Regions from separate parts of the Cellulomonas sp. P2_F12 genome, predicted to be linked through region 4. Evidence: riboswitches for the same ligand, from Rfam matches in the RefSeq annotation. Region 4 holds a riboswitch; each other region holds the start of a gene.
The links. A riboswitch is a leader RNA that binds a small molecule or an ion and turns the genes downstream of it on or off. The one in region 4 is predicted to bind S-adenosylmethionine.

Region 1 (7,629 bases), on a different contig from region 4:
AGGTCGATCGTCGCGTAGTCCTCGGCCACCCGGACCGGGTCCAGCAGGCTCAGCACGGTCACGCCGGTGCTCAGCAGGATCCGGTCGGTGGCCTGCGCGAGCGCGCCCAGCAGCACGGTCGGCGACGAGGACAGGAAGTCGCCCGCGTGCCGCTCCCCCACGGCGAACGCGTCGAGCCCGAGCTCCTCGGCCAGGACGGCGGTCTCGACGACGCGCTCCAGCCGGGTGGACGGGTCGAGCAGCTCGCCGGTCACAGGGTGCGGGCCGTGGGGGACGATGTCGAGGACCTGGAACTTCACGAGCGTGCTCCTTGTGTCAGTGCGGACGTGTCGTAGCCGAAGGCCAGCAGGGTGCCGCCGTGCACCACGCGGGTCTCCCGCTCGGTGAGGCGGACGAAGCCGAGCCGGTAGTACAGGGCGTGCGCCCCGAGCATCTGCGGCCCGGAGTTCATGACGACGCGGTCGAGGTCCCGCTGCCGGGCGAGCGCGATGACGTGCTCGGTGAGCAGCACCCCGATCCCCCGTCGGCGGGCCGCGGGGTCGACCGCGAGCAGGCGGAAGTCGAGCTCGCCGTCGCGTCCCAGCTCCGAGATGTGCTCGCCGGGCCGCGGGGTGGCGACCGTGCCGAGCAGCTCCCCCGTCGCCAGGTCCTCGGCCACCCACACCTCGTGCTCGCGCGCGCGGGTGGCCACGTCGGCCAGGGAGGCGCGGTAGTCGTCGGGCAGGTCGTAGTCGTGGCCGTACGCGTCGACGGACAGCTGCGCGACGCGCTCGTACTCGTCGGGCCGCACGAGGCGGATCCGCACCTCGATGCTCACGAGAAGTACCCCTCCACGTCCAGGACGCCTCCGGCGTCGTCGAAGTCCTGCCGGACCGCTGCGCGCAGCGCCGGGTCGGCCAGGTAGTCCAGCGCCGTGAGCGCGAGCCCGACGGCACCGTCGATCGCGGCCGCGTCGCCGCGCGGGCCGCCGGCCACCTCGGCGAACTCGCGGGTGTGCAGGGCGATGTCCGGGTCGCTGACCGCGATCATCGGGTGGATGCCCGGCAGGCGGACGCTCACGTTCCCGAAGTCGGTGGACGCCGCGAGGATCTCGGGCACCACACCGCCGGCCAGGACCGTGCGGCCCTGACCCGCCTGGTGCACGGCCCAACGCTCCGCCAGCGGCGAGTTGGTGCGCACGGGCAGCGTGAACGGGGCGGCGTCCCACACCAGCTCGGCCGTCGTGCCGGTGGCCAACGCGGCCCCCTGGGCGATGCCGGCGAGGCGCTCGGAGAGGTCCTTGAGCGTGGCCGGGCTGGCCGACCGCACGTAGTACTCCACGGTCGCCCGCTCGGGCACGACGCTCGGCCGGGTCCCGCCCTCCAGCACCACGCCGTGCACGCGGTCGCTCGGCGGGATGTGCTGGCGCAGCATCGCCACGGCCTGATAGTTCAGCGCGACGGCGTCCAGCGCGTTGCGACCCATGAACGGGCTGGCCGACGCGTGGGCCGCGACCCCGTGATAGGTCACGCGCAGCTGCCGACGACCGAGGAACGGGTGGTCGACCACGTCGAACCCGAACGGGTGGACCATGATCGCCGCGTCGACGCCGGCGAAGAACCCGTTGCGCGCCAGGATCTCCTTGCCCGAGCTGCCCTCCTCCGCCGGCGTACCCAGCAGGAGCACCCGGCCGGGCAGCTCGAGCCCGTCCGCGACGGCCTGCCGCAGCGCCAGGAACGCCCCCGTCGCGGCCCCCGCGATGAGGTGGTGGCCGCACGCGTGGCCGACGCCCGGCAGGGCGTCGTACTCGGCGAGGATCGCGACCGTCGGGCCGGCGTCCTCGCGCGGGGCGCCGTCGTCGGGGCCGTGGCCGGTCAGGCCGGCGCGTAGCGACGTCGACAGCCCGTGCGACCCCATCGTGGCGGGCACGCCGTGCCGGGCGAGCAGGTCCGCGACCGCCGCGACCGAGCGGACCTCGCGGAACGCCTCCTCCGGGTGGGAGTGGATCGCGTGCGCGACGTCGAGCACGTCGGTCTCGCCCGCCTTGGCCGCCGCCCGGACCAAGGCACGCGAGGGCTCGTCGGCACCCGCGAACGGCGACGTCAGCGGCACGAACGACGCCCGACGACGCTCGGTCAGCGCCCGGAGCTCGTCGAGGAAGGCGGTGGACGGGCTGGTCATCCGACGGGCGCCCCGGCCGGCAGCCCGGCGTCCTTCCACGCGGGGAAGCCGCCCTCGACGTGCACGACGTTGGTGAAACCCTTGGCCCGCAGCTCGGCCGCGACCGGCCCCGACCCGCGCACCGAGCCGCAGACGACGACGATCGGCGTGTCCAGCGACACGATCGGCGCGTGGCGGGTGGCCGCGGTCAGGTCGAACTCCTGGTCGATCGCGTACCGGTCGCCGATCGTGGCCCCCGGGATCGAGCCCGTGCGGGACCGGCCGGCCTCGCTGCGCACGTCGAGCAGGAACGCGCCCTCGGCCACGCGCTCGGCGGCCTCGGTCGGGCTGACCGCGGGCGCGAGGGCCGCGGCCTCCTCGAGGCTCAGGTGCTCCGCCGGGGCGCCGGGGCGGGTGGTGGTGTCGGTCATGGTGCTCTCCTTCGTGAGGGGGTTCGGGTCAGGCCTCGAGCAGGTCCTTGGCGAAGCACAGGCTCAGCCGGTCGCCCACGTAGTCGCCGAAGGGCTCGACAGCGCGCCAGCCCTCGCGCAGGTACAGCGCGACCGCGTCCGGCTGCCGGACCCCCGTCTGCAGGACGATCGTGCGCACGCCCGCGTCGGCCGCGAAGCGCCCGACCGCGTCGAGGAGCCGGGCGGCCAGGCCGAGCCGGCGGTGGGTGGCGGCGACGAAGACACGCTTGACCTCGTGCTCGCCGTCGACCAGGCGTAGGGAGGCGGTGCCGACGGGACGGTCCCCGTCGTAGGCCACGTAGGTCACCAGGATCGAGGCGGGATCGACGGGCACGCGCGGACCGCGCTGCGCGAGGAGGTCGGCGTAGCGCGGAGCCAGCTCGGCGTCCATCTGGTCGCGCAGGCGACCGGCGTGCGGGTGCGTCCACGGGACGACGGCCAGCGTGACCTCCCCGGTGGAGGTGGTGGTGGTCATCGCAGCCCGAACCCCTGCGCCTCGAGGGCCGACCGCAGCTGGTCGCGGCCGTTGAGCGCGGCCGGACCGGAGAGCCGGGCGAGCACCCTCTCGACCCACGAGTGGGACAGTCCCTCCTCGGCGTAGAAGTCGCCGATCAGGCCCTCGTAGGCGGCGACCGCGTCGGCGTGCTCGGCGTCGTCGTACGTCTCGTGGTGCAGCACGGCCGACTGCGGCAGGCGGGGCTTGACGCGGGTGTTCTCACTGAGGTCCGGCCGCCCGACCACGAGCCCGAACGCGGCAAACACGTGCTGCGGTAGGTGAAGCAACTCGGCGACCTGCTCCGGACGGTTGCGCAGCGCACCGATGTACACGGTGCCCAGGCCCAGCGACTCCGCGGCGAGCACCGCGTTCTGCGCGGCCAGCGCGGCGTCGACGAACCCGACGACCGCGGTCTCGAGGTAGGCCGCGCCCTCGGTCGGCGCCTCGTGCGCGGCCGCGATGGCGTGCGCGCGCCCGAGGTCGACCAGCCAGACGAGAAGCAGCGGGGCCTGCGCGATGTGGGCCTGGTCGCCCGCGAGCGCGGACAGGGCGGCGCGGCGCGCGTCGTCGCGGACTGCGACCACGCTCCACAGCTGCAGGTTCGAGCTGGTGGCGGCGGACTGCGCCGCGGCGACGACGGCGGCGAGCTCGGCATCCGTGACGTCGTCCGGCAGGTAGCGGCGCACAGACCGGTGGGCCAGCTGGAGCTCGATGACGTCGGAGGTCGCGAGGTCGGTGGGCGCGGCGCCGCCGTAGCGCGCAGCGACGGAGGACGGGAGGAGATCGACGGACAAGACGGTTCCCTGGGGTGTCGGACGTTTGCCCTCCGCGATCCGGCGGGCCGGGTCTTGCTCGGGAGCACCCCACGTCACCGAGGGTTGCTGCTCCGCCTGCCGAGCCAGACGGCGGAGCTCGTGACCTGCGCCGGAGGGTCGACCGCGCACCCGGCGATGTCAACGATCGGGACGGGGTTCTCACATCCCGGTACGGCTCGCGGCAGGGGCCGCTCGAACCGTGCGTGAGACGTCTGTCCACCTGATGAGAAGGCCCGGCGGATCGTTGACGACCGCCGACCGCGTGCCTACCTTCGCGCCGGTCTCGAGCCCCGACGACAAACCCTGGTTGGTCGGGCAGCAACCCTTCAGGTGTGACGGGGTGCTCCAGGTGACGACCCGGCACGGCACCCGCCGTGCAAGCACAGACCCGCCGGACCCGTCCGGCAGATCGAGGACGACCGCTCACATGTCCCGCTACATCGGCACCCGCCTCGGCCAGGCAGTCCTGGTGCTCTGGGCCGCCTACACGGTCACGTTCGTCGTGCTCTACGCGCTGCCGGGCGACCCGGTCTCGCTCATGTACGGCAGCGAGTCCAACGACGTGACGCCGGAGCAGCTCGACGCGCTGCGGGCCCAGTACGGGCTCGACCAGCCCTTGCCCGTGCAGTACGTGACGCAGCTGGGCGCCCTGCTGCGCGGCAACCTCGGCACGTCCGTCGTCCTGCACCGTCCGGTGCTCGGCCTGATCGCCGAGGCGATCCCGCCCACAGCCGCCATCGCGGGCGCGGCGTTCGTGCTGGCGCTGCTGCTGGGCGGCGGGCTGGCCGTCGTCGCGACGCTGGCACGCGGCCGGGGTCTGTCCAACGCGCTGCTGGGCCTGCCCCCGCTCGGCGTGGCCATCCCGTCGTTCTGGTTCGGCCTCATGCTCGTGCAGTGGTTCTCGTTCGCGAACCCGATCTTCCCGGCTGTGGGGAACAAGGGGTTCGCGTCGATCGTGCTGCCGGCCGTGACGCTCGCGGTGCCCACCGCTGCGCTCATCGCCCAGATGCTCTCGCGCTCGCTGCGGCACAGCCTCGCCCAGCCCTACGTCGACACCGCGCGCGCCAAGGGCGCGAGTCCGGCACGCGTCCACTTCCGGCACGCGCTGCGCAACGCCTCGCTGCCCGCCCTCACGGTCATCGGCCTGGTGATCGGCGAGCTGCTCGCCGGCGCGGTGGTCACCGAGACCGTGTTCTCGCGCGCCGGCATCGGCCGGCTGACGGCCACCTCGGTCAGCGCGCAGGACATCCCCGTGGTGCAGGGCATCGTGCTCTTCGCCGCCGCCGTGTTCGTGCTGGTCAACCTCGCGGTCGACCTGCTGTACCCGCTGCTCGACCCACGGATCGTCCGGCGCAGCCGGCCCGTCAAGGCGCCGGTGTCGACCGAGGCGGCGCAGGTCCGTCGGCCCGTCACGGCGGGGGTGTGACATGACGGACCTCCTGAACGAGAAGGTCGCGGTCGACGACTTCGCCGCCACCGCCCCGGACCGCCTGGCCGACGCGATCCGCGACCGGCAGGACGCCGCGACCCCCGGCCCGCTCGCCTGGGTGGGCGAGCTCGCCCGCCGGCCCGGCCTGCTGCTCGCCCTCGTCTGGATCGCCCTGGTCCTGCTCGCCGCGTTCGTCCCCCAGCTGCTCGCGCCGGGTGACCCGCTGACCGGCGTGCCGGCGGACAAGCTGCAACCCCCGTCGGGTGCGCACTGGTTCGGCACCGACCAGCTCGGTCGCGACCTCTACACGCGCGTGGTTCACGGCACGCACCTGACCCTGGAGGCGGCCCTCGTCGCCGTCGGCGTCGGCCTGCTGGTCGGGGCCCTCGTCGGGCTGCTGGCGGGCTTCGTCGGCGGGGTGTTCGACGACGTCGTCATGCGCGCGGTGGACGTGCTCCTGTCCATCCCGGCGCTGCTCCTCTCGCTCGCCCTCATCACGGCGCTCGGCTTCGGCACGGTCAAGGTCGCGATCGCCGTCGGCCTGGCCAGCGTCGCCACGGTGGCGCGGATCATGCGCTCCGAGGTCCTGCGCGTCCGCTCGTCCGTGTACGTCGAGGCCGCGCACGCCGGCGGCAGCCGCTGGTGGTCCGTCCTGTTCCGCCACGTGCTGCCCAACGCCGCCGGCCCGGTGGTCGTCCTGGCGGCCCTGCAGCTGGGCGCCGCGATCCTGGCGGTCTCCGCGCTGAGCTTCCTCGGCTACGGCGCGCCGCCCCCGGCGCCCGAGTGGGGCGCGCTCGTGTCCGGCGGCCGCGACTACCTGCGGACGTCCTGGTGGCTGACCACGCTGCCCGGCCTGACCATCGCCGTGAGCGTGCTGGCCGCCGGCCGCATCTCGCGGTCCCTCGACCGTCCCGACGGGGGTGCCGCATGAGCGAGCGCCTGCTCACCGTCACCGACCTCGCCGTCGCCTACAAGGCCCGCCGCGGCACGGTCCGCGCCGTCCGGGACGTCTCGCTGCACGTCGACGCCGGCGAGACCGTCGCAGTCGTGGGCGAGTCCGGCTCGGGCAAGTCGACCACCGCCGCGGCCGTCGTCCGGCTGCTCGCCCCCGCCGCCGTCATCGACCACGGCAGCATCGACCTGCTGGGCCACGACATGGCCCGCGCCACGCAGCGCGAGCTCCGCTCCGTGCGCGGCCTGCTCGTAGGCCTGGTCCCTCAGGACCCGACCGTCTCGCTCAACCCCGTGACCCGCGTGGGCGAGCAGGTGGCCGAGGTGCTGCGCATCCACGGCCTGGCGGACCGCAAGAACGCGATGATCGAGGCGGTCGAGGCGCTGGACCGCGCCGGGCTGAGCAACCCGGAGGTCCGGGCCCGCCAGTACCCGCACGAGCTGTCCGGCGGCATGCGGCAGCGCGTGCTCATCGCCATCGCGCTCGCGGCGCAGCCGCGCCTGCTGGTGGCCGACGAGCCGACGAGCGCGCTCGACGTGACGGTGCAGCGCCAGATCCTGGACCACCTCGAGCAGCTGACGACGGGTACCGGGACGGGCGTGCTGCTCATCACGCACGACCTCGGGGTGGCCGCCGACCGCGCCGACCGGATCGTCGTGATGTCGCAGGGGCGGGTGGTCGAGCAAGGCACGCCCGACCAGGTGCTCGGCTCGCCGTCGGACCCGTACACGCGCGCCCTGCTCGCCGCGGCCCCCAGCCTGCGGGGCGCCCGCACGATCGCCGCGCCCGTCCCGCCGACCGCAGTCCCCGCGCTCGAGGTCCGGCACCTGTCCAAGGACTTCGCGCTGCCGCGGTCCGCGGGCGGCGGGACGCTGCGGGCCGTCGACGATGTCTCGTTCGTGCTGCCCCGCGGCCGCACCCTCGCCCTGGTCGGCGAGTCCGGCTCGGGCAAGTCCACGACCGCCCGGCTCGCGCTGCGCCTGGCCGACCCGACCTCCGGCTCGGTCCTGGTGGACGGCGCGGACGTCACGCACACCCGCGGCGCGGCCCTGCGGCTCCTGCGCCGCCGGATGCAGGTGGTCTACCAGAACCCGTATGCGTCGCTCGACCCGCGGTACTCGGTCCAGCGGATCATCACGGAACCCCTGCAGGCCTTCGGGGTCGGGTCCCGCGCGGAGCGGGCCGCCCGGTCCGCGGAGCTGCTCGACCTCGTCGCGCTGCCCCGGACGGTGCTGCAGCGTCGACCCGCGGAGCTGTCCGGCGGCCAGCGCCAGCGCGTCGCCATCGCGCGCGCACTGGCCCTGCACCCCGAGCTCGTGGTGCTCGAC
Region 2 (7,629 bases), on a different contig from region 4:
GCCGGCTCCCCTGCGCCGCTACGAGCCGGGTCAGCCGCTGGTCGCCGGCGCCGTTCTGCTCCTGGGCCGCGGCGGCGAGGCCGACGCCCTGTCGCGGGTGCTCGCCGCCGACTGGGACCTCGACGTGCACCGCGACGCGACGCCCGGCACGCGCTACTGCGCAGTCGTCCTGGCGCTCACCGAGCTCACGCACCCCGACCAGCTGGCCGAGCCGGTGCTGGCCGTCGGTGCGCTGCTCAAGTCGCTCCCGCGCGGCGCGCGCGTGGTCACCGTCTCGCGTGCCGCGGGACCCGACGACGCTCCCGCGGTCGCCGCCGCGCGCCAGGGGGTCGACGGGTTCCTGCGGTCGCTGGCCAAGGAGCTGCGCGGCGGCTCGACGGGGAACGGCGTCGTGCTGGCCGACGACGTGGCCGTCACCGCCGTGTCCGTGCTCGGCGCGCTGCGGTTCTTCCTGTCGACGAGGTCCGCGTTCGTCGACGGGCAGCTGCTGGCCGTGGACTCGTCGGCCGGCGCGCTGCCGCAGGACTGGGAGAAGCCGCTGGCGGGTCGCGTCGCGGTGGTCACGGGCGCGGCCCGCGGCATCGGCGCCTCGATCGCCGACACCCTCGCCCGCGACGGGGCGACGGTCGTGGCCGTCGACGTGCCCACCGCCGGGGAGCAGCTCGTCGCCGTCGCCAACCGGGTGCGCGGGACCGCCCTGCAGCTCGACGTCACGGCCGACGACGCCGGTGCGCGCATCCTCGAGCACGCGCTGCAGCGGCACGGGCGGCTCGACATCGTGGTGCACAACGCCGGCATCACGCGCGACAAGCTGCTGGCCAACATGTCCGCGGACACGTGGGACCCGGTGCTCGCGGTGAACATCGCGTCGCAGCTGCGGATCAACGAGGCGCTGCTGACGTCCGGCGACTTCACGGACGCCCCGCGCATCGTGTCGCTGGCGTCGACGTCGGGCATCGCCGGCAACCGTGGGCAGACCAACTACGCGGCGTCCAAGGGCGGCGTCATCGGCATGGTCCGCGCGACCGCGCCGCTGCTCGCGGCCTTCGGCGGCACCGCCAACGCCGTCGCCCCGGGTTTCATCGAGACCGAGATGACCGCGCGGATCCCCGCCGTCACTCGGCAGGTGGCCCGTCGGCTCAACTCGCTGCAGCAGGGCGGGCAGCCCGTCGACGTCGCCGAGACCGTCGCGTTCCTGGCCTCCCCCGCCGCCGGCGGGATCACGGGCCGCGTGCTGCGCGTGTGCGGGCAGAACATGGTGGGCCAGTGACGACGACGGTCGTCCTGCCCGAGGTTCCCGGGCTCGGCCGGCTGTACGCGCGCGGCGCCGGGCTCGCCGTGGCGCACAAGGTCCGGTCCGCGCCGTCGGCGCTCCCCTCCGTGGACTACGCGGTCAGGGGAGTCCGGGCCTCGTCGTCGCACCTGACCGACTACCAGCACCTGCTGGGCGAGTCGGCCTCGGACCAGCTCCCCGCCGGCTTCGTGCACGTGCTCGCGTTCCCCGTGGCGACCGCCCTCATGGCCCGGTCCGACTTCCCGCTGTCGCTCGTCGGGCTGGTGCACCTGGCCAACCGGGTCACGCAGCTGCGGCCCCTCTCGCTGTCCGACGCGCTCGACGTCCGCGCGTCCGCCGCCGACCTGCGCCCGCACCGCTCCGGCACGCAGGTGGACCTGGTCACCGAGGTCTCCGTCGACGGCACGCTCGCCTGGCGCGGGGTGTCCACCTACCTGGCACGCGGGGTGTCCCTCGCCGAGGCCGCCGCGTCGCCTGCCGACGAGCCGACACCCTTCGTCCCGCCGACCCCGACCGGCCGCTGGACGCTCTCCGGCGACGTCGGCCGGCGGTACGCGGCGGTGTCCGGCGACCGCAACCCGATCCACCTGTCGGCCCTGTCCGCGAAGGCCCTCGGGTTCCCCCGGGCCATCGCGCACGGGATGTACACGGCCTCCCGGGCGCTGGCCGACGTCGGCGCCGGCCGGGGGGACGCGTTCGACTGGTCGGTCGAGTTCGTGAAGCCCGTGCTCCTGCCCGGGACCGTGACCGTGCGGGTCGCAGGGTCACGGTCCGACGGGTTCACGTTCGCCGGCTGGGACGCCCGCTCGGGCAGACCGCACCTGACGGGCACGGTCCGCCCGCTCGCCTGAGGATCGGCTCAGAGGTCCGCGGGGCGCAGGACGAACGTGATCGCGTGCGCGATCTGCACGTTGCCGGCGTTGAGGTCCAGCCTGCCGGGGATGAGGAACGGGTTGAGGTCGTTGCGGTCCTGGTCGCGCAGCTGCACGATGCCGAAGCGCTTCGAGATGACGTCGACCGTGAACGTGCCGCCCTGCGCGGTGGTCAGGACCGCGTTGTCGCTGGCCAGCGCGGTGCCGGAGTCGATCGTCGCGCCCGGGACCACGTGGTAGAGCAGCACCTGCTCGAGGGCGTCGATGCCGACGGCGCCGGCGAGCGCCGTGAACACCTGCTCCTCGGTGAAGTACCACCGGTGCGTCAGGTCCTTGGCCAGGTACTGGAACGCGCGGTCCGTCGGCAGGAACGCCGTCAGCGGGACCGTGCCGTCCGCGAGGACCGCGACCGGGCTCGACGGCTTCGCGGCCAGCACCGCGCCGACGGCCTGGTCGAGGATGTCGAAGTCCCGCCAGCTGTGGTCGAACGTGTCCCCGTCCGAGGCGAGCAGGGCGGCGAGGCTCGCCGTGCCCGTCGGCGGGGCGGCGGCGGTGGCGGCCGGCGCGAGGGCCAGCCCCCCGCCGGCGACGACCCCGGCGACGAGCAGGACGGACAGCGTGCGACGGATCCTCATGGTGGGCTCCTACGGACGAGGGTCGCGGCCGACGCCCCTGCGCCGCACCGCGCGGGCACCGGTGGGCGCCCTGTGTCCTCTTCGCCCGGTACCCGTCGGCCGGATGCACCTCGTGGTCGTGAGGTCGTGAGTTTGCGATGAAGTCGTGAGTTGCAACTCACGACTTCGTGGCGAACTCACGACCTCGCGCTGCTATCGGGCCGGTCGAGGCCGTGGCGTCTAGGCCCGGTCAGGGTCGCCGTGCCGGGTCGGCGTCCCTCGCGAGGGCGAACACTGCCGACGCGACGAGGGCAAAGGCCACGCCCCAGGCCGTCAGACCCGCGACGATGCAGACGGTGCCGACCGCGACGAACAGTCCGGTCTGCGCCGCGACCCGCGGCCCGCGCCGGAGCCGGTGACCGGAGGCCGGAGCCATCCAGCGGGCCCAGATCGCGATCGCGACGAGGGGAAGCCCGACCGCGAGCGCGACCGACGCCGCCGTGGCGGTCCCGAGGCGCCACCCGGACACCGCCAGCAGAGCGACCATGACGAGCTCGCACAGGAACGCGAGCACGCCGAGCACGCCGACGCGAGGGACGACGGGTGGCTGCTGGGGCTCGCTCACGGAGCCATCATGGGCGACGTCACGCGTCCGGCGTCCGGCCGAGAACGTCATGTCGCCGCGAGAACGGCAGTTCACTGTGACGTTCTCGGGGGCGAAGTGACGTACTCGGGCTGGCGGATCTGCTGCCGGACTGCGGGGATCGCGGGTGCGGCGAGCGTGCTCAGTCGTCCAGGGCCGGGCCGCAGGCTGCCGCCGCCGTCGCCGCCAGGTGGTCCAGGCCGTGGACCGCGAGGAGCGGGCGGGTGTCGTCGACGACCGCCCAGCAGCCGTCGACCACCTCGTAGCGGACGGCCGGGCCGTCGGCCAGGTACTGGGTCAGCGCCACGACCAGGCGGTCGACCGCCTCGCTCGTCGTGCCCACGCCCACCGACGCCCGGATGGCCCCGCCGGACGCACCGAGGTGCGCGAGGAGCGGGTGGGCGCAGAACCGGCCGTCGCGGACGCCGATGCCGTGCTCGGCGGCGAGGTACGCGGCCACCAGGCCCGGGTCGTGGTCCGGGACCGTGAACGTGATCACGCCGACCGGCGGCGCGGAGTCGGGCCAGATGCGCGCGATCTCGACGCCGTCGATGCCGGACAGCCCCTCGACGAGGCGGGCCCGCAGAGCCTCCTCGTGCGCGGCGAGGGCGCCGGCGGGGAGTGCCGCCAGCTGGTCGCACGCCTCCGCCAGCGCGATCGCGCCGAGCACGTTGGGCGAGCCCGCCTCGTGCCGCGCCGGTGCCGGCTGCCAGACCGTCCGATCGGCCCGCACGTCGCGCACCGCACCTCCCCCTGCGAGGTACGGCGTGCCTGTGTCGAGCCAGTCGCGGCGGCCGACGAGGGCCCCCGCGCCGAACGGTGCGTACGTCTTGTGCCCCGAGAACGCGATGTAGTCGGCGTCGGTCGCCGCCAGCGAGAAGCCGCGGTGCGGCACCAGCTGGGCGCCGTCGACGGCCACGCGCGCACCCTCGGCGTGGGCGAGCGCGACGACCTCCTCGATCGGCAGCGCCTCCCCCGTCACGTTGGACGCGCCCGTGATGGTGACCAGCGCGTACGGCTGGCGGGCCAGCTCGTCGCGCAGCGCATCGAGGGTCGCGGCGACCGTGTCCTTGATCGGCAGGATCGTCGTGCGGTTGCCGTGACGCCCCGTCGACTGCACCCACGGGAGCAGGTTGGCGTGGTGCTCGACGTCCAGCACGAGGACCCGGCCGCCCTCCGGCACCACACCGGCCAGCAGGTTGAGCGAGTCCGTGGTGTTGCGCGTGATGATCGCGACGTCGTCGGGACGGGCCTCGACGAACCGCGCGATGGTCTGACGCGCGGACTCGTACAGCGCGGTGGACACCTGGGAGAGGTACCCGGCGCCGCGGTGCACGGAGGCGTAGAGCGGGAGCACCTCGGTCACCCGGGCTGCGACCGACTCCAGCGCGGGGGCGCTCGCGGCGTAGTCCAGGTTCGCGTAGACCCGCTGGGACCCGTCCACGAGCGGCACGGTGGTGGTGCCGCCGACGACGGGGAGCAGGGCGCTCACGTCGTCGACGGAGGCACACGAGAGGCGCTCGGCGATGGCAGTCATGGTGGTCCTCCGACACGATCCGGGGGACCCCTGGGAGGTGGAACCCCGCGCTTGCCGAGTCCCGGACGGGACGCGGCCAGGTCGTCACCCGGGGCACCCCACCGCGGAGGAGGGTTGCCGGCCAGCGAGCCGGGGCTTGTCGCTGGCGCTCATGACCTGCAACGAGGGTCCCGGCAGGCCCGGGCGCCTGTCAACGCACCTCGGGGTTCGTCTCGGATGTCGGGACGCCTTGTCCACCAGTTGGAGCGACGGTACCGCCGCGCGTAGCATCACCGGCACCATCCAGAGCGGCCGAGAGATCTGGCTCGACGACGCCGCAGCAACCCGCGGGCACCTTGTGCCCGGCCGAGGGTGCTACCGCCAGGACCGATGAGACGAGGAACTGCATGAGCTACGCCGGCGACCTGACCCCCCAGCAGGCCTGGGACCTCCTGACCTCCGACGAGACCGCCGTGCTCGTCGACGTCCGCACCGACGCCGAGTGGCGCTATGTCGGCATCCCCGACTCCGCGCCGATCGACGGGCGCGCGGCGCTGGTCGAGTGGGTGTCGTACCCGTCGGGACGGCCGAACCCGCAGTTCCTCAAGCAGCTGGCCGACGCCGGCGTCGCGGCGGGGCGTCCCGTCGTGTTCCTGTGCCGATCCGGGGTCCGCTCGATCGCCGCCGCGCAGGCCGCCACCGCGGCGGGTCTCGGCCCGGCGTACAACGTGCTCGAGGGCTTCGAGGGCGACGTCGGCCCGGACGGCCACCGCGGCCACTCCGGCTGGCGCGCCGCCGGCCTGCCGTGGCGGCAGGCGTGAGCCCCCGGCGCGTCCCCGGCCCCGCCGACTGGGACGACCGCCGCACACCGCGCTCCGACCTGCGGCCCGACACCCTCGCCGTCCGCGGCGGGCTGGTCCGCTCGCAGTTCCAGGAGACCTCCGAGGCGCTGTTCCTCACGCAGGGCTACGTCTACGACGCCGCCGCCGAGGCCGAGGCCGCGTTCGCCGGCGAGGCCGACCGCTTCCTCTACTCGCGCTACGGCAACCCGACCGTGTCCACGTTCGAGGAGCGCCTGCGCCTGCTCGAGGGCGCCGAGGCCGCCTACGCCACCGCGTCCGGCATGTCCGCCGTCTTCACGTCCCTCGCCGCGATCGTGCAGTCGGGGTCGCGAATCGTGTCCGCGCGGGCGCTGTTCGGGTCCACGGTCGTGATCTTCGAGGAGATCCTGGCCAAGTGGGGCGTGCGCACCGACTACGTCGACGGGCACGAGCTCGCGCAGTGGGAGGAGGCGCTCTCGACGCCGGCGGACGTCGTGTTCTTCGAGACGCCGTCCAACCCCATGCAGGACCTGGTCGACATCGCGGCGGTGAGCAGGCTCGCGCACGCCGCCGGCGCGACCGTCATCGTCGACAACGTCTTCGCGACACCCGTGCTGTCCCGGCCGCTCGAGCTGGGCGCGGACGTGATCGTGTACTCGGCGACCAAGCACATCGACGGGCAGGGGCGCGTGCTCGGCGGCGCGATCCTGGGCACGGACGAGTACATCCACGGTCCGGTGCAGACGCTCATCCGGAACACCGGGCCGTCGCTGTCGGCGTTCAACGCGTGGGTGCTGCTCAAGGGCCTCGAGACGCTGTCGCTGCGCGTGCGGCACCAGACGGCGTCGGCCCTGCAGGTGGCCACGTGGCTCGAGCAGCAGCCGGGCGTGTCGCTGGTCCGCTACCCGTACCTGCCGTCGCACCCGCAGCACGAGCTCGCACTCGCCCAGCAGTCCGGCGGCGGCACCGTCGTGACGTTCAACCTCGCGGTGCCGGACGGCGCGCAGCCCGACGTCGCCAAGAAGGTCACGTTCGGCGTGCTCGACGCCCTGCGGATCGTGGACATCTCGAACAACCTCGGCGACGCCAAGTCGATGGTCACGCACCCGGCGACGACGACGCACCGCAAGCTCGGCCCCGAGGGTCGCGCGGCGGTCGGCATCGCCGAGTCGACCGTGCGGCTGTCGGTGGGCCTCGAGGACCCCGCGGACCTCATCGACGACCTCACGCAGGCGCTCGACACACTCGCGGGCTGACACCTCCCCGACCTGGGGGACCTCGCGCGGAACACTGGCGCCATGAAGGCGTCGTCGTCGCTGGTCAGGCTGATCGTCGGTGCGCTGGCCGGCGTCCTCGTCGGCATCATCGTCGGCTGGACGTCCGTGGTCGCGGCGGTGCTGGCCGGGTGGGCGACCGTCGCGGCCGTCTTCGTCGTCTGGACGTGGGCGGCGGTCGCCCCGATGGACCCCGACGAGACGGCGTCTCACGCGACGCGCGAGGAGCCGACCCGGTGGGGCGCTCACGCCGTCGTCCTCTTCGCGGCGCTCGTCACCCTGGTCGGCGTCGTCGTCGTGCTGGTGGACAAGAACATCGGCCAGCTGCTGCCCACGATCGCGGTGCTGGCCAGCGTGCTGGCGTCGTGGGCCGCCATCCACACGGTGTTCGCGCTGCGGTACGCGCGGATGTACCTGACCGACGGCGCCGGCGGCATCGACTTCCACATGAAGCAGGCGCCGCGGTACACCGACTTCGCGTACGTCGCCGTGACCGTCGGGATGAGCTTCGCGATCTCCGACACCGACCTCGGCTCGTCCCCGATGCGGCGGACCGCGCTCGGGCACGCGCTGCTCAGCTACCTGTTCGGCACCG
Region 3 (7,629 bases), on a different contig from region 4:
GCCGACGGCATCGACTCGGTGGGCACGAAGGCGCTCGACACGTAGGGGACGAACAGGATCGCGAACGTGAACCCGCTCGCCGCCTCGGGCCCGGACGCCACCAGGCCGATCGCGACGGCCACCCACGTGAGCGCCAGGACGTACAGCGCGATGAGCCCGATCGCCGCGGCCCACTCCAGCGCCGTCGCGTCGGGGTCGAACCCGACCAGGAAGGCGACGCCGATGACCAGCGCGGTCGACACTGCGTTGCGCACCATGCTGGCCACGACGTGCCCGGTGAGCACCCCGGTGGGCCGGATGGGCAGGGACCGGAACCGGTCGATGATGCCGCCGGTCATGTCGTTGGCCACGTCCACGGCGGTGTTCGCCGACCCGTACCCGGCCGTCAGCAGGATGATCCCGGGGACGACGAAGTCGACGTACCCGCCCCCGCTGTCGATCGCGCCGCCGAACACGTAGACGAACATGAGCAGCAGGGACACGGGCAGGATCACGGCGAGCAGGATCGTGTCCATCTGGCGCAGCGAGCGGCGCAGGCACCGGTCGATCAGCGCGGTCGAGTCGTGCAGGGACCAGCCGAGGGCGGGGGGCTGCGGGGCGAGCGTGGTCATCAGGACTCCCGGGCGGTGACGAGGGCGGGTGCGGGCTCGGGCTCGGTGGGCCGGCCCGTCAGCGTGAGGAAGACGTCGTCGAGCGTGGGGGAGCGGATCTCCCAGGTGTCGACGGCGACGCCGCGGCGCTCGATGTCGGCGAGGATCCGCCGCACGTCCGGCACGGAGCCGTCGGTGAGGATGCGCTCCTCGGCACCGTCGGCCAGGCGCAGCTCGACGTGCGCCGACCCGACCGCCCGCTTGAGCTCGGGTGCCGTGCCGTTCGCGATGACCCGGCCGTTGTCCATGACGGCGACCCGGTCGGCCAGCTGGTCGGCCTCCTCCAGGTACTGCGTGGTCAGCAGGACGGTGGTGCCCTCGGCGACGACGTCCCGGATGACGTCCCAGAGATCGTTCCGGCTGCGCGGGTCGAGCCCGGTGGTGGGCTCGTCGAGGAACACCACCTGCGGCCGGGCCAGCAGGCCCACCGCGAGGTCGAGCCGGCGGCGCATCCCGCCCGAGTAGGTCTTCACCACGCGGCCGGCGGCGTCCGTGAGGTCGAACAGCTCGAGCAGCTCGGCGCTGCGGGTGCGCACCTCCGCCCGGCCCAGGTGCGCCAGCCGGGCCATGAGGTGCATGTTCTCGACGCCCGTGAGCAGGTCGTCGACGGCGGCGAACTGCCCCGTGAGGCTGATCGCCGCCCGCACCTCGGCGGGCTGGCGCACCACGTCCTTGCCGGCGACGTGCGCGGAGCCGCCGTCGGGCCGCAGCAGCGTGGCCAGGATGCGCACGGTCGTGGTCTTCCCGGCGCCGTTGGGACCCAGGAGGGCGAGCACCTCCCCCCGGGCGACATCGAGGTCGACGCCGTCGAGCACGGTCAGGTCGCCGTAGGACTTGCGGAGCCCCCGGGCGACGACGACAGGAGCAGTCATCGCGATCTCGCTTTCTGTGTATGGCGTAAACTGTGTGTGTACTTCATACACACTTGTAGGATCGACCGTCAAGGAGGTGCCGTGGCGCACGACGAGGACGTAGTGGCCGACGAGGGCCGTCGCGAGGCCGACGCCCTGCGTCGCGACCGGGAGAAGGCGGCGCGCGCGGAGGCGAAGGAGGCCGACCGGCTGCGTCGCGACCTCGAGCGCGCCGACCGCGACGCCGAGCGGGAGGCGCAGAAGGAGGCCGACCGGGTCCGCAAGGAGGCCGAACGGGTCGAGCGCGACCGCCTCAAGGCCGAGCAGGAGCTGGCCCGTGAGGCGGAACGCCGGCGGACCGAGCGCGAGCGGGAGGCGCAGCAGGCGGTCCGGGAGGCCGCCAAGCAGCTGCGCGAGGCCGAGAAGGCGCAGCGCGCCGCCGCCCTCGCCCAGCAGCAGGCGGCTCGGGTGGCCGAGAAGGCGCGGCGGCAGGCCGTGCGGGTGGCCGGCAGCGGGGCCGCCGCTCCCGTCGAGCTGCCGCCCGGGATCGCGGTCCTGTGGCGCACCCCGACCGAGGGGCGGCCCGGGCCTCGACCCGGCCTGACCCTGGAGCAGATCGCCGATGCCGGGATCGCGCTCGCCGACGCCGAGGGGATCGACTCGGTCTCCATGGCCCGGCTGGCCGAGTCGCTGGGCTTCACGACGATGTCGCTGTACCGCTACGTCTCGTCCAAGGACGAGGTGCTGAGCCTCATGTCCGACCGCGCTGCCGGGCGCCCACCGGTCCTGGGTCCCGAGGTGGGCGGCTGGCGCGAGCAGCTCGAGCTGATCCTCGCCGTGCAGCAGCCGATCCTGCACGCGCACCCGTGGCTGGCCCGGACGACGACCGTGCTGCACGCCGTCGGACCGGGTCGGCTGGCGTGGATGGAGGGCATGCTCGCCGCGCTCGCGGGCACGCCGCTGTCCGAGCGGCAGAAGGTCGGCGCGATCGGCCTGCTGGCCACGCACTCCCTGGACCAGCTGCGCGTCACCGAGGAGCTGACCGGGAGCAGGCGCACCGCAGCGATCGGCACGGCCGAGGGCGCCGACGAGTCCCCGGACCTGGGCGACCTCATCGGCGCGCTCGCCTCTCCGACCTCCCACCCCGCGCTGCTGCAGGCGGCCGCCGCGGGCGCCTTCTCGTTCGGTCCCGACGACCGGGCCGCCGATGCGGACGCCCTGGACTTCGGGACCACCCTGATCCTCGACGGCATCGAGCGGCTCATCGCGCTGGCGACCCCCACGGACTGAGCCGCCCACAGCCCCGGCCGTCCACTCGGGTCGGGATCGGTGTCGGGGGCGCGGGGCAGACTCGGCGCATGACCTCGCCCGACGTCCCGATCACCGGCCGCTGCTTCGGCGACGGCACCCCGCTCTACGAGCAGTACCACGACGAGGAGTGGGGCCGGCCCGTGCACGACGAGCACGCGCTCTTCGAACGGATCGCGCTCGAGGGCTTCCAGTCCGGCCTCGCGTGGATCACGGTGCTCCGCAAGCGACCCGCGTTCCGGACCGCGTTCGCGGGCTTCGACCCCGAGCTGGTCGCGGAGTTCGGCGACGACGACGTCGCCCGGCTGATGGCCGACGCGGGCATCGTGCGCAACCGCGCCAAGATCGAGGCGGCCATCGCCAACGGGCGCGCGCTGCGCGGTCTGCACGCCGCAGGACGCACTCTGGACGCGGTCCTCTGGTCGCACGCGCCCGACCGCACCGGGTACGTCAGGCCTCTGACCTGGGCCGGCGTCCCGGCGCAGACCGACGAGTCGCGCGCGCTCGCCAAGGAGCTGAAGTCGCTCGGCTTCCGGTTCGTCGGACCGATCACGGCGTACGCGGCGATGCAGGCCTGCGGGGTCGTCGACGACCATCTGGCGACCTGCCCGTCGGCCGCCTCGACTCACCCGTCGGAGTGACCATTACTCCTGCCGGGTGACGCTGCCGCGGGGGTCTCGGAACCGAGTGTGACGCGGACTACAGTGCCGCCCATGACGGAGATCCCCGACCACGACGCTCGGCGTGATGCCGTGCGCGCGGCGGCCGAGGCTCTGACGGACAACGTCGTCCCCGACGCCGGGATCCTCGCGGCGGTCCAGGACGGGCTGCTGTCCGTCCCCGCCGGCTCCCCCAACTCCTGGTTCGACGTGCCGTCGCAGCGCAGCCGCATGCAGACCGGCACCCTTTCCCCTCGCCGCCCGCACTGACCGACCACTCGCGGCGAGCCCCCTCGGCTCCGCGCTGCCCTCAGCGCGATCCCGGCGTCGACGCCGGGCAGTCGAGCGACGGACGCGGTCGTCTCACAGGTCGAGCACGGTTGCCCACCATGTGATCGGCGGTCTAGCATCGCGCCTACCATCCAGAGCGGCCGAGAGACCTGGCTCGACGACGCCGCAGCAACCCCCCTCCCCGCCGAGGGTGTGGGTGCTTCCGCCAGGGACGATGGAGTGAGCAATGTCCCCGCAGACCACGTGTCCCCGCACCGCACCGGTGCAGACCACGCCACGGATCGCGCCGTGAGCGCCGCCGCCGTGGAGCCGCGCACGCCCGGACTGCACGCCGCACCGGCCGCGCGTGCGCACACCGCGAACGACCGCCCGACCATCTCGTTCGAGCTGTTCCCGCCGCGAAACCCCGACGCCGCGCCCCGCCTGTGGGCCACCATCCGCGCACTCGAGGCCGTCCACCCGGACTTCGTGTCCGTGACCTACGGCGCCTCGGGCAAGACCCGGGTCACCACGCGCGCGCTGGTCCGCCGGCTGCTGCGTGAGACGACGCTCAACCCGATCGCGCACCTGACCTGCGTCGGGACCTCGCGCGCGGAGATCACTGAGATCGTCGAGGAGTTCCTCGACGAAGGCCTCCGCTCGTTCCTCGCGCTGCGCGGCGACCCGCCGTCCGACCAGAGCGGCTGGGAGGCCCACCCCGACGGCCTGCAGACGGCCGGCGAGCTGGTCGAGCTGCTGCGCGACATCGAGGCCCAGCGCTGCGCGGACAGCCCCTCGCAGGCGGTCCGGGCGCGCGTGCGTCCGTTGTCGGTCGCCGTGGCGGCGTTCCCGCGCGGCAACCACGCCACGGGGGGCACCCGCGCGCAGGACGTCGCGTCGCTCCTGGCCAAGCAGCAGGCCGGCGCCGACTTCGCGATCACGCAGGTCTTCTTCGACGCGGACGACTACCTGGGTATCGTGGCGGAGGCCCGCGAGGCCGGGGTGACCATCCCGATCATCCCGGGCATCATCCCGACCACGGACCCCGCCCGCCTGCTGCGGGTGCAGGAGCTGACCGGCGTCCCCGTGCCGGAGAGCCTCCTGGACCTGCTCGGCTCCGCCGACGACGAGCTCGACCGCCACCGCCGGGGAATCCGCGCCAGCGTCGACCTGGTCAACGGCGTCCTGGACGGCGGAGCGCCCGGCGTCCACCTGTACACGTTCAACCAGCACCATGCCGCACTTGACCTGCTCGAGGGTGCACACCTCGACGGCGGAGCTCGGACAGCTCCCGACCTGGCCGGATGGCCGCAGGACACGGCACCCGCCCGACCCCCGAGGGACTGAGAACCAGATGAGCACTGCAACCTTCCCCGCCAGCTCCGTGCTCGGCTACCCCCGCATCGGCCCGCGCCGCGAGCTCAAGAAGGCCCTCGAGGCGTTCTGGGCCGGCCGCACCACCGCCGACGAGGTCGAGGCCACCGCCGCGGACCTGCGCAAGCGCACCCGCACCCGCCTGGCCGAGCTGGGCCTGGCCACCGACGTGCCGGCCATCCCGAGCGCGTTCTCTTTCTACGACCACGTGCTCGACGCGACGGCCGTCGTCGGTGCCGTCCCGGCCCGCTTCGCGGACGTCGTCGGCGCCGACGGTGCGCTGGACCTCGCCGGGTACTCGACGGTGGCCCGCGGCCGCGGCGACGACCTCCCGCTCGAGATGACCAAGTGGTTCGACACCAACTACCACTACCTGGTCCCCGAGATCGGTCCGGAGACCGAGTTCCGGTATGCCAGCAACCGCCCCGTGCGGGAGTTCCAGGAGGCCCTGGCCGACGGCGTGCTCACGCGCCCGGTCATCGTCGGCCCCGTCACCTATCTCGCCCTGGCCAAGGCCACCGAGGACGCCCCCGAGGGCTTCGCGCCCATCGACCGCCTGGCCGACCTGCTGCCTGTCTACGCCGCGCTGCTGACGGACCTCGCGGCCGCCGGCGCCACGTGGGTGCAGCTCGAGGAGCCCGCGCTGGTCTCCGACTCGATCGCCGTGCCGGCCGAGCAGCTGCTCGCGTCCGTCATCGAGGCGTACCGCGCGCTCGCCACCGACCTGGCCCGCCCGGAGCGTCCGGCCATCCTCATCGCGGCGCCGTACGGCGACCTCGGCGCGGCGTTCCCGGTGCTCGCCGCCACGGACATCGAGGCCATCGGCATCGACCTGGTCCGCGGCCACGCGCCGACGGAGTCCGTCCCCGGCCTGGAGACCAAGACGCTGGTCGCCGGCGTGATCGACGGCCACAACATCTGGCGCGCCGACCTGGACGCCAAGCTGGCCGTCCTCGAGCAGCTCGAGGGCCTCGGCGCCGCCGCGGTGACCGTCGGAACCTCGACGTCGCTGTTCCACGTCCCGCACACCACGGGCGACGAGCCCAACCTCGACGCCACGCTCACGACCTGGCTCGCCTTCGCCGACGAGAAGGTCGTCGAGGTCGTCACGCTGGCCGAGGGCCTGACGGAGGGCCGCGAGGCCATCCACGAGCAGCTGCTCGCGGCGACCGACGCGGTCAACTCGCGCCGCACGGCGCCCGGCGTCGTCAACCCGGCCGTCCGCGACCGCGTGGCCGCCCTCGACGAGGCCGCATTCAGCCGCGGTCCGTTCGACGAGCGCAAGGTCGCCCAGGCGGCCCGCCTCAACCTGCCGCCGCTGCCGACGACGTCCATCGGCTCGTTCCCGCAGACCACCGAGATCCGCACGGCCCGCGCCGCCTTCGGCAAGGGCGAGCTGACCGAGGAGCAGTACGACGACGAGATGAAGGCGGAGATCCGCCGCGTCGTCGAGCTGCAGGAGAAGATCGGCTTCGACGTGCTGGTGCACGGCGAGCCCGAGCGCAACGACATGGTCCAGTACTTCGCGGAGAACCTCGACGGGTTCGCCGTGACGCAGAACGGCTGGGTCCAGTCCTACGGCTCGCGCTGCACGCGCCCGTCGATCCTGTGGGGCGACGTCTCGCGGCCGAAGCCGATCACGGTCGAGTGGTCGTCCTACACGCAGTCGCTGACCGAGAAGCCGGTCAAGGGCATGCTCACGGGTCCGGTCACCATCCTCGCGTGGTCGTTCGTCCGCGACGACCAGCCGCTGGGTGACACCGCCAACCAGGTCGGCCTGGCCCTGCGCGACGAGATCGCCGACCTCGAGGCCGCCGGCATCGCCGTCATCCAGGTGGACGAGCCCGCGCTGCGCGAGCTGCTTCCCCTGCGCGTCGAGGACCACCCGGCGTACCTCGACTGGTCGGTCCGGTCGTTCCGCCTGTCCACGGCCGGCGTCCGGCCCGACACGCAGATCCACACGCACCTGTGCTACTCGGAGTTCGGCGAGATCATCGGTGCGATCGACGGTCTCGACGCCGACGTGACGTCCATCGAGGCCGCCCGCTCGAAGATGGAGATCCTCGGCGACATCTCGGCGGCCGGCTACCCGCGCGGCATCGGCCCGGGCGTCTACGACATCCACTCGCCCCGCGTGCCCAGCGAGGCCGAGGTCGAGGAGCTGCTCACCGAGGCGGTCAAGGCCATCGCGGTCGACCAGCTCTGGGTCAACCCGGACTGCGGCCTGAAGACCCGCCGGTACGAGGAGGTCGCCCCGTCCCTGGAGCACATCCTCGCGGCGACCCGGACGGTCCGCGCGACCCTCTGACCCGACTCGGCGGCCCCGGACACCCTCGGCGGTGTCCGGGGCCGTCGTGCGTCCTAGGGTCGGACGGGTGACGATCTTCGACACCGTCCCCCTCGACCAGCTCCGCCGCCGGACCAGCGAGAAGTGGCGGGCCTACCCTCCCGACGTCCTGCCGCTGTTCGTTGCGGAGATGGACGTCCCGCAGCCCGAGCCGGTGATCCGGGCCGTGC
Region 4 (7,629 bases):
GCCGACGGCGTGGAACCCGACCTTGATCCCCTCCCCGGGCGTGCCCAGGCCGTAGGTGCCGCTGGGCCACGGGTGGTCCCCGAGCGGGCGGTGCGTGAAGCTCGGCCAGTCGTCGGGCGTCCCGGTGCGCAGCGAGAAGTGCGCGGGCTGCTCCTGCGTGACGACCAGCGGCGGCGCCCCGGCCCCGAGCAACGTCGAGGTCCACGCGCCGACGGCCAGGACGACGCTGCGAGCGCGGAACGGACCGACGGAGGTCTCGACGAGCACGCCGTCGGCACCGGCGGTCACGGACAGGGCCTGAACGCCGTGCCGCACGTCGGCACTGAGCGCGGCGGCGGCGGACTGGAACGCGGCGACCGCGCGGTCGGCGTGGATGCGGCCGGCGGTCCGGGTCTCGTGCAGCACGGGCCCCTCGAACCGCAGCCCCGGCCAGCGCTCGTGCGCGGCCTCGGGCGGGAGAATCTCGTGCGGGACGCCGCGGGCGACGAAGGCGTCGACCACGCCGGGCGCCGGCTCGCCGTGGCTCACGCCGCCGGTGAGGGTGAGCACCCCGTCGAACGACTGCCACAGCTCGAGCGCCTCTGCCGCGAGGTCGAGGTACTCGGGCCGGTCGTAGGTCTGCCGGTAGATCCGCGAGGCACCGTGGGAGGCGCCGCGCACGTGCCCTGGCTCGAACCGCTCGAGGAGCACGACGTCACGGCCGCGCCGCGCGAGCTGCCACGCGGCGGCGGAGCCCATCACGCCGCCTCCGACGACGAGGTGGTCGACGACCTGCACAGGTACCTCCAGAGATGGGGGACGAAAAACTGGTGGCCGGCCGGGCGTCCCCCGACCCCGACCGGCCACCGCGGACGCCCGTGCGAGAAGCACAGCATCCGGTCTGAGGGGTCAGCTCGTCTTGGGCAGACCCGGCGGGTTGGTCTCGGGCTTCTCGATGGCCTCGGCGGACAGGCCCCAGCGCGCGAGCACCTGGGCGTAGGTGCCGTCGTCGAACGCGTGCTGGAGCGCGGCCGTCACGGCCGGAGCGAGCTCGGAGCCCTTGAGCGTGGCCACGGCGATCTGCGCCGTCAGTGGCCAGCCGCCGTTGAGGGTGCCGACGACCTTGAACTGGTCGGGCGCGGTCGCCGCGCTGTAGGCGAGGCTCGCGTTCGGGCCGACGTAGGCGTCGACCCTGCCGGACTGCACGGCCAGCAGCACGTCCGAGTAGTTCTCGTAGTACTCCGGCTCGCCGCCCTTGATCGGCTCCAGGCCCTTGTCGATGTTCTCCTGGTTCCAGGCCAGCAGGATCTTCTCCTGGTTGGTGCCGGAGCCGACGCCGACCGTGAGGCCCGCGATGTCCTTGGGCTCCGTGATCTCCTTGACCTTGCTGGAGGCGCTGGTCAGCCAGCCGAGCTGGTCGTTGCGGTACGACGAGAAGTCGTAGAGCTCCTTGCGCTCCTCGGTCACCGTCACGTTCGAGATCACGGCGTTGACGTCGCCCGACTGCAGGGCGAGCGGCCAGTCGGCCCACGCCTTCTGCTCGAGCTCGAGCTTGAGCCCGAGGGCGTCGGCGACGAGGCTGGCGATGTCGGTCTCGTTGCCGATCGGCGTCTTCTCGTCGTCGGCGAGGAAGCCCAGCGGTGGCGCGGCACCGGCCGTCGTGGCGACCTTGAGGACACCTGACTCCTTGACGTCCGCCGGCAGCAGCGCGATGGCGTCCTCGGACTTCGTCGTGTGGATCCGGTCCTGGTCGGGACTCGTGCTGATGGTCAGACCGGCGGCGGTGGCCTCGGGGGTCGCCGCACCGTCGGTCTCGGCGGAGGCCGATCCGGCGCACGCGGCGAGCGCCAGCAGGGGCACGAAGGCCAGTGCGCTCACAGCACGTCGGAAGGTCGTAGTCACGGGAGGTCTCTCTCTCGGTCGGGAGCGCGACGGGGCGCGCTCGTCACGCCGTCCGCGGGGTGCGGGCGACGAAGAACTGGGGGGTCAGAGCACCTTGTCGAGGAAGGCGCGGGTGCGGGGGTGCTGCGGGTTGTCGAGCACCTGCGCGGGCGTGCCCTGCTCGAGGATCTGGCCGCCGTCGATGAAGACGACGCTCGTGGCCACCTCGCGGGCGAACCCGATCTCGTGCGTGACGACGATGAGCGTCGTGCCCGTCGCCGCGAGGTCCCGGATGACGTCGAGCACCTCGCCGACCAGCTCGGGGTCGAGCGCGGAGGTGGGCTCGTCGAAGAGCACGACCGCCGGCTTGACCGCGAGCGCCCGGGCGATCGCCACGCGCTGCTGCTGCCCGCCGGACAGCTGCCGGGGGTAGGCGTCGGCCTTGTCGGACAGCCCGACCCGGGCGAGCAGCTCGCGCGCCTCGGCCTCGACCTCGGCCCGCGGCCGCTTCTGCGCCGAGATGGGCGCCTCCACGACGTTCTCGAGCGCGGTGAGGTGCGGGAACAGGTTGAAGTTCTGGAACACGAACCCGATACGGGTCCGCTGCGCCAGGACGTCCTTCTCCTTGAGCTCCTGCAGCGCGCCGTCGGACCGGCGCCGGTAGCCGATGAGGTCGCCGTCCACGGAGATGGATCCGCGGTCGACCTTCTCGAGGTGATTGATGGCCCGCAGCAGGGTCGACTTGCCCGACCCCGACGGCCCGAGGATGACGGTGACCTCGCCCGGCTGGACCGTGAGGTCCACGCCGTCGAGCACCTCGAGCGTGCCGTAGGCCTTGTGCACGCCCCGCACCTCGACCAGTCCGGCGGCCATCAGAGGGCCCCGTCCGGCGCGGCGGTGGTGGTCCGGACCAGGACGCCACGAGATCGCCCGTAGCCGGGTGGGAGGTCGCCCGGCAGCGGTCGTCCGCTCACACGCGACCACCCGATCCCCACGCCCCAACGCGCCCGCTGCAGGGGCGTCGGCGGCAGCTGCCGCAGCGCACCCTTCGCGTAGTGCCGCTCCACGTAGTACTGGATGACGGTGATCACGGTGGTGACGACGAGATACCAGATGCCCGCGACGATGAGCAGCGGGACCACCCGCTGGTTGCGGCCGTAGATGACCCCGACGATGTAGAACAGCTCGCCGTACGCCAGCACATAGACCACGGACGTGCCCTTGACCAGGCCGATGATCTCGTTCACGGCCGTAGGCACGATAGTCCGCATGGCCTGCGGCAGGATGATCCGGCGCTGCTGACGCGACCGCGGGAGCCCGAGCGCGGCGGCCGCCTCGTGCTGACCCTGGTCGACGCCGAGGATTCCGCCGCGGACGATCTCGGCCGCGTACGCCGCCTGGGACAGCCCGAGCCCGAGCACCGCGGCGCCGAACTTGTCGATGACGTCGAGGGTGTCGAAGCCGACGAACGAGGGACCGAACGGCACCCCGAGCGTGAGGGTCGGGTACAGGTACGCGAGGTTGTACCAGAGCAGCAGCTGCAAGATCAGCGGCACGGACCTGAACACCCAGATGTAGGCCCACGACACCGACCGCAGCAGCGGCGAGCGGGAAAGCCGCATGAGCGCGAGCACGGCGCCCAGCCCGAAGCCGACGACGGCCGAGGCGGCGGTCAGCCGCAGGGTGCCCCACAGCCCGTCGAGCACGGACGGCCAGGTGAGGTACTGCCAGACGACGGACCACTCCCAGCGGGGGTTGGTCAGCAGCGAGCTCACGACCATCGCGAGCAGCACCGCGACCACGGCCGTGGCGATCCAACGGCCGGGGTGGCGGGCGGCGTACACGCGGGGCTCGTCGGCCGGCGGGCGGACGGGCGGCGGGGACAGGACGAGGGACTCGTCCTGGTGCAGGAAGGCGGTGGACACGGTCACTCCGGGGTGGTGAGGGACGGACGGGACGGGGGCGCGTCCGTACAGAGCCACTTCTCGAACGCCAGCGGCCCGATCTCCTCCGGGTCCGCGGCCGTGTCGAACAGGGGCGTGAAGCCGGTCGCCAGGTAGAGCGCGGCGGCTTCGGGCTGCCGCGGCCCGGTGGTCAGGTAGAGCCGCTGGTACCCGGCCGCGACGGCGCGGGTCTCCAGCTCGGCGAGCACCCGGCGCGAGAGCCCCTGCCGGCGGTGCGCCGTGCTGGTCCAGATCCGCTTGTACTCGGCGGTCCGCACGGTGGGCAGCCCGTCCGCGTCGCGCGTCCCGGGCCGGGTCAGCCGCGCGGCGTCCCCCAGCTCGGGCTCGGCGCGCAGCCGGAAGGCCCCGCCGGCCACGGCCACGCCGTCGTCGAGCAGCAGGATCAGGTCCCCGTCGGGGGCCGCGAACTGGTGGGCCGGGTAGCGCTCGAGCTCCTGGCGCAGGGCGTCGACGCCGAAGTGGTCGCCGTAGCGCGACGAGTACTCGTGCGCGAGCTCGTCCAGCAGCGGCCGGACCTCCTCGTCGAGCAGGCCGAACGAGCGGACGGTCAGCGTGGTGGTCGTCGTCATGTCAGGCCGTCGCGGCGTAGCTCGTGGTGGACAGCGGCAGGCCGAGCGTGTCGCGCAGCGTGCTGCCGGGGTAGCCCGCGCGGAACCGACCGGACGCGCGCAGCAGAGGCACGACGCCGTCGACCAGGGCGGGCAGGTCGGTGTGCACCGACGACGGCCGCACGACGAACCCGTCGGCGATCTCGTCGTCCACCCAGGTGGAGACCAGCTCGGCGAAGCCCGCGGTGGTGCCGACGAACGAGAGGGTGCCGGTGTCGACGCCCTCGAGCTCCGCGAGCATCTCGTGCCGGGCCTGCGCGCTCGCCCGGTCCGGGCCGATGACGAGGTGGGTGTCGACCAGCACGCGGACGTCGCGGGGGTCCCGGCCGGCGGCGGCGACGGCCGCGAGCACCCGGAGCCGGGCCTCCGCGGCCTCGTCGGGCCCGGTCGCCCGCACCCGCACGACGTCGGCGTGCCGACCCGCCAGGTCGAGGGCGGCGTGGCTGCCGAGCCGCACCACGACCGGCGGACGACCTTGCGGCGGGCGGGGCGCGGCCGTCGAGGGCTTCGAGGCGAAGTGCACGCCGTCGTGCGCGACGAACCGGGGCCGGTCCGGCGCCGTCTCGTCCCAGCGGTCCCAGTGCCGACCGACCACCGCGGCCGCGTCGGCCGCTGCCGCGACGGCGGAGGACTCGACGGTCGACGAGCGCGGCCCGGCGGTCGGCACCTCGTCGATCCGGGTGTCCCAGCCGACCTGCCACGCCGCGCGGCCGTGGCTCGCGTGGTCGATCGTGGCGATGGCCTTGGCCACGTGCGCCGGTGCGGTGTGCGTGGTGCCGACGGTCGAGACCAGGCCGATGCCGGCGGTGCGGGGCGCCAGCCGGGCGGCGACGAGCGCGGCGTCGAGCCGGCCCTGCAGGGTCGTGTTGCGGCTCGGGTGCAGGGCGAAGTCGTCGTCGAAGACCACGAAGTCGAGGGCTCCCCGCTGGGCGACGGCCACCAGCTCGAGCAGGCGGGCGGCGTCGAACAGCCGTTGCCCCTGCGAACCGTGGTCGCGCCACGCGGCGGCGTGGGCGCCGGTGTCGCTGAGATCGATGCCGAGATGGGCGTGGCGAGACATGGGTGTTCCGTTCTGGTGCTGGTTCAGGGCGCGCCTCACCGAGCGTCGAGCGCTTCGGGGTGCGCGTCGCGCGCCCCGGTCGCGGGGCGTGCGGAGGGTGGGTCAGCCGGTCAGCGGCGACAGAGGGCCGGACAGGAACGCGTCAGCATCGAACGGGTGGAGACCCCGGTCGCGTTCATGGTCTGTCCTCTCGTCCCGGCGGTTGCCGGGGCTCGCATGTTGTCGACGGCGGCGGTGCACTGCCGTGACCAGGTCCTCACCCGGGGCACCCCGCCATGCGGAGGGTTGCCATCCAGCTAGCCGGGGCTTCGCACTGGAAATCTTGACCTTATTGGTAGGGAATTTAGACAGGGACCGCGGGAGCGTCAAACACCCGACCACATCGTGAGATCAGGTGTCCGACAGCCGATCGCTTTGCCGGATCGCGCGCGGCAGGCGCACGATGACCTCTCACGACATCGGGACGGGGGTGGGGACGCGTGGCACGCACGAAGGTCGCGACCCTGCTCGCGACGTCGGTGCTCCTCCTGGTCGGGGCGTGCGCGGGCGACCCCAGCGCGGTCGAGGCGCACCCGGCGCCCGTCGTGAAGGTCGCCGCCCCGATCACCGTCTCGAAGGTGGCCGCGCCGGCCGTCGCCGCCGCGCCGGCCGCCGATCTCGCCGCGCTTCCCGTCACCGACCCCGTGCACGTCGTCGCCGGACTGCCCAGCACGGACGGGCTCACGCAGCGCGCGAGCGACGACCCGTCGCTCGGCCGCTGGCAGACCGCCGTCATCGTCCGGGACACGGCCGCCCGCGTCGCACCCGGCGGCGCGGCCGTCGGCGTCGTCCCCGCCCTGACGCTGCAGGTCCGCACCACCCTGCCCGTGATCGACCAGCGCGGACGCTGGCTCCGCGTCATGCTCGCCACCCGCGGCGCGCTGCCCAGCCAGGACGTCACGCAGGTCAACGACCGCAGCGCCTGGATCGACTCCGCCGACACCGAGACGGCTGGCACCAGCTGGTCGGTCCGGGTGGACACCGCCGCGCAGACCATCACCGTCGACGACGGGACCACGACGCACGTCATGCCGGTCAAGGCCACCGGCAGCCCCACCAAGCCGACTCCGCACGTGCCGGCCTTCATCGTGGGGACGCACTGGCTGGAACCCGGCACCACCACGCCGCGCGTGCTCCTGCTGTCGTCGCAGAGCGAGGTCATGGACGACTACGACAAGAAGTCGGGGACGTCGACGACGGCCATCCACACGACCACGCTGAGCGGTCGGGGTGAGGTCTCGAACGGCTGCGTGCGGGTCGCCGACGACGTGCTCGACCTCCTGTGGCAGGCGCCTGCCGGCACGGTCGTGACCACCGTCGGCTGACTCGTTCGACGCGCGAGCCGGCGGTCCTGCACCTAGCCTCCGGGGATGCGTCCGCTCCCGCTCCGCCGCCGAGCCCTGCTCCGCGCTGCGGTGTTCGGGGTCGCGCTGACCGTGCCGGTCGCCGTGCTCGCGTACGTCGTGCGCGCCCAGGTGGACGACGTCCTGCGCCTCGACCGACAGGCGATCCAGGGGGCGACGGACTTCACGCGTGCGCACCCCGCGCTCGAGCAGGCGCTCGTGCTCTGGCAGCAGGCCTTCCAGGCGAAGTGGGTCAACCTCGCGGCGACGCTGGTCTGCCTGTGGGTCTGGCGGCGCCACGGCCTGACCACCCGGGCGCTGTGGGCGTTCCTCACGATCATGGCCGCGTGGGCCGTGCAGCTGGGTGCCAAGGGGCTGGTGCAGCGGGCGCGGCCAGTGGTCGACGACGCCCTGGAGCATGCGCCCGGCTCGAGCTTCCCGTCCGGGCACGCGACGAACATCGCCGCGGTGGCCCTCACGCTGACCCTCCTGGTCTGGCCGCTGCTCGGGCGGCGCGGGCGGGTCGTCGTCCCCGTCGTCGCCGCGACGACCGTCCTGCTCACCGGCCTCGACCGAGTCCTGCTCGGCGTGCACTACCCCTCCGACGTCGTCGCAGGGTTCGCGCTCGGGACGGCCCTCGCGGGCGCGTCCTACCTGGGCTACAGCGGCTGGTCCGCGACGGCTCCCGATCCGGAGATCTGATGCACACCTTCCTGCACCGGTACGAGCTCGACACGTCCGCGCCCACGCGCAAG

Region 1: linked by a shared signal. The riboswitch ahead of AC1DWH_RS04860 (ABC transporter permease) and the one ahead of AC1DWH_RS18925 (LLM class flavin-dependent oxidoreductase) in region 4 are both predicted to bind S-adenosylmethionine.
Region 2: linked by a shared signal. The riboswitch ahead of AC1DWH_RS16075 (rhodanese-like domain-containing protein) and the one ahead of AC1DWH_RS18925 (LLM class flavin-dependent oxidoreductase) in region 4 are both predicted to bind S-adenosylmethionine.
Region 3: linked by a shared signal. The riboswitch ahead of AC1DWH_RS11200 (methylenetetrahydrofolate reductase) and the one ahead of AC1DWH_RS18925 (LLM class flavin-dependent oxidoreductase) in region 4 are both predicted to bind S-adenosylmethionine.

Annotation. Positions count from the first base shown of each region.
Region 1 is NZ_JBFUEV010000001.1:1,057,041-1,064,669, forward strand. Features, by position in the region: gene AC1DWH_RS04830 (LLM class flavin-dependent oxidoreductase) at 1-299, opposite strand, end outside; gene AC1DWH_RS04835 (GNAT family N-acetyltransferase) at 296-817, opposite strand; gene AC1DWH_RS04840 (M20 family metallopeptidase) at 814-2,160, opposite strand; gene AC1DWH_RS04845 (rhodanese-like domain-containing protein) at 2,157-2,570, opposite strand; gene AC1DWH_RS04850 (GNAT family N-acetyltransferase) at 2,599-3,084, opposite strand; gene AC1DWH_RS04855 (nitroreductase family protein) at 3,081-3,899, opposite strand; SAM riboswitch class IV at 3,916-4,025, opposite strand; SAM riboswitch class IV at 4,200-4,309, shown strand; gene AC1DWH_RS04860 (ABC transporter permease) at 4,348-5,346, shown strand; gene AC1DWH_RS04865 (ABC transporter permease) at 5,348-6,280, shown strand; gene AC1DWH_RS04870 (dipeptide ABC transporter ATP-binding protein) at 6,277-7,629, shown strand, end outside.
Region 2 is NZ_JBFUEV010000008.1:89,487-97,115, forward strand. Features, by position in the region: gene AC1DWH_RS16050 (3-oxoacyl-ACP reductase) at 1-1,270, shown strand, start outside; gene AC1DWH_RS16055 (MaoC family dehydratase) at 1,267-2,145, shown strand; gene AC1DWH_RS16060 (fasciclin domain-containing protein) at 2,154-2,801, opposite strand; gene AC1DWH_RS16065 (YrdB family protein) at 3,031-3,405, opposite strand; gene AC1DWH_RS16070 (aminotransferase class V-fold PLP-dependent enzyme) at 3,566-4,960, opposite strand; SAM riboswitch class IV at 5,003-5,117, opposite strand; SAM riboswitch class I at 5,236-5,336, shown strand; gene AC1DWH_RS16075 (rhodanese-like domain-containing protein) at 5,347-5,760, shown strand; gene AC1DWH_RS16080 (O-succinylhomoserine sulfhydrylase) at 5,820-7,016, shown strand; gene AC1DWH_RS16085 (DUF1345 domain-containing protein) at 7,059-7,629, shown strand, end outside.
Region 3 is NZ_JBFUEV010000004.1:132,920-140,548, forward strand. Features, by position in the region: gene AC1DWH_RS11175 (ABC transporter permease) at 1-611, opposite strand, end outside; gene AC1DWH_RS11180 (ATP-binding cassette domain-containing protein) at 611-1,522, opposite strand; gene AC1DWH_RS11185 (TetR/AcrR family transcriptional regulator) at 1,604-2,791, shown strand; gene AC1DWH_RS11190 (DNA-3-methyladenine glycosylase I) at 2,860-3,450, shown strand; gene AC1DWH_RS11195 (hypothetical protein) at 3,523-3,738, shown strand; SAM riboswitch class I at 3,884-3,980, shown strand; gene AC1DWH_RS11200 (methylenetetrahydrofolate reductase) at 4,048-5,085, shown strand; gene metE (5-methyltetrahydropteroyltriglutamate--homocysteine S-methyltransferase) at 5,093-7,420, shown strand; gene AC1DWH_RS11210 (MalY/PatB family protein) at 7,488-7,629, shown strand, end outside.
Region 4 is NZ_JBFUEV010000012.1:11,183-18,811, reverse strand. Features, by position in the region: gene AC1DWH_RS18950 (FAD-dependent oxidoreductase) at 1-777, opposite strand, end outside; gene AC1DWH_RS18945 (ABC transporter substrate-binding protein) at 889-1,857, opposite strand; gene AC1DWH_RS18940 (amino acid ABC transporter ATP-binding protein) at 1,966-2,733, opposite strand; gene AC1DWH_RS18935 (amino acid ABC transporter permease) at 2,733-3,785, opposite strand; gene AC1DWH_RS18930 (GNAT family N-acetyltransferase) at 3,788-4,393, opposite strand; gene AC1DWH_RS18925 (LLM class flavin-dependent oxidoreductase) at 4,395-5,492, opposite strand; SAM riboswitch class IV at 5,703-5,820, opposite strand; gene AC1DWH_RS18920 (L,D-transpeptidase) at 5,972-6,856, shown strand; gene AC1DWH_RS18915 (phosphatase PAP2 family protein) at 6,902-7,576, shown strand; gene AC1DWH_RS18910 (phosphatase PAP2 family protein) at 7,576-7,629, shown strand, end outside.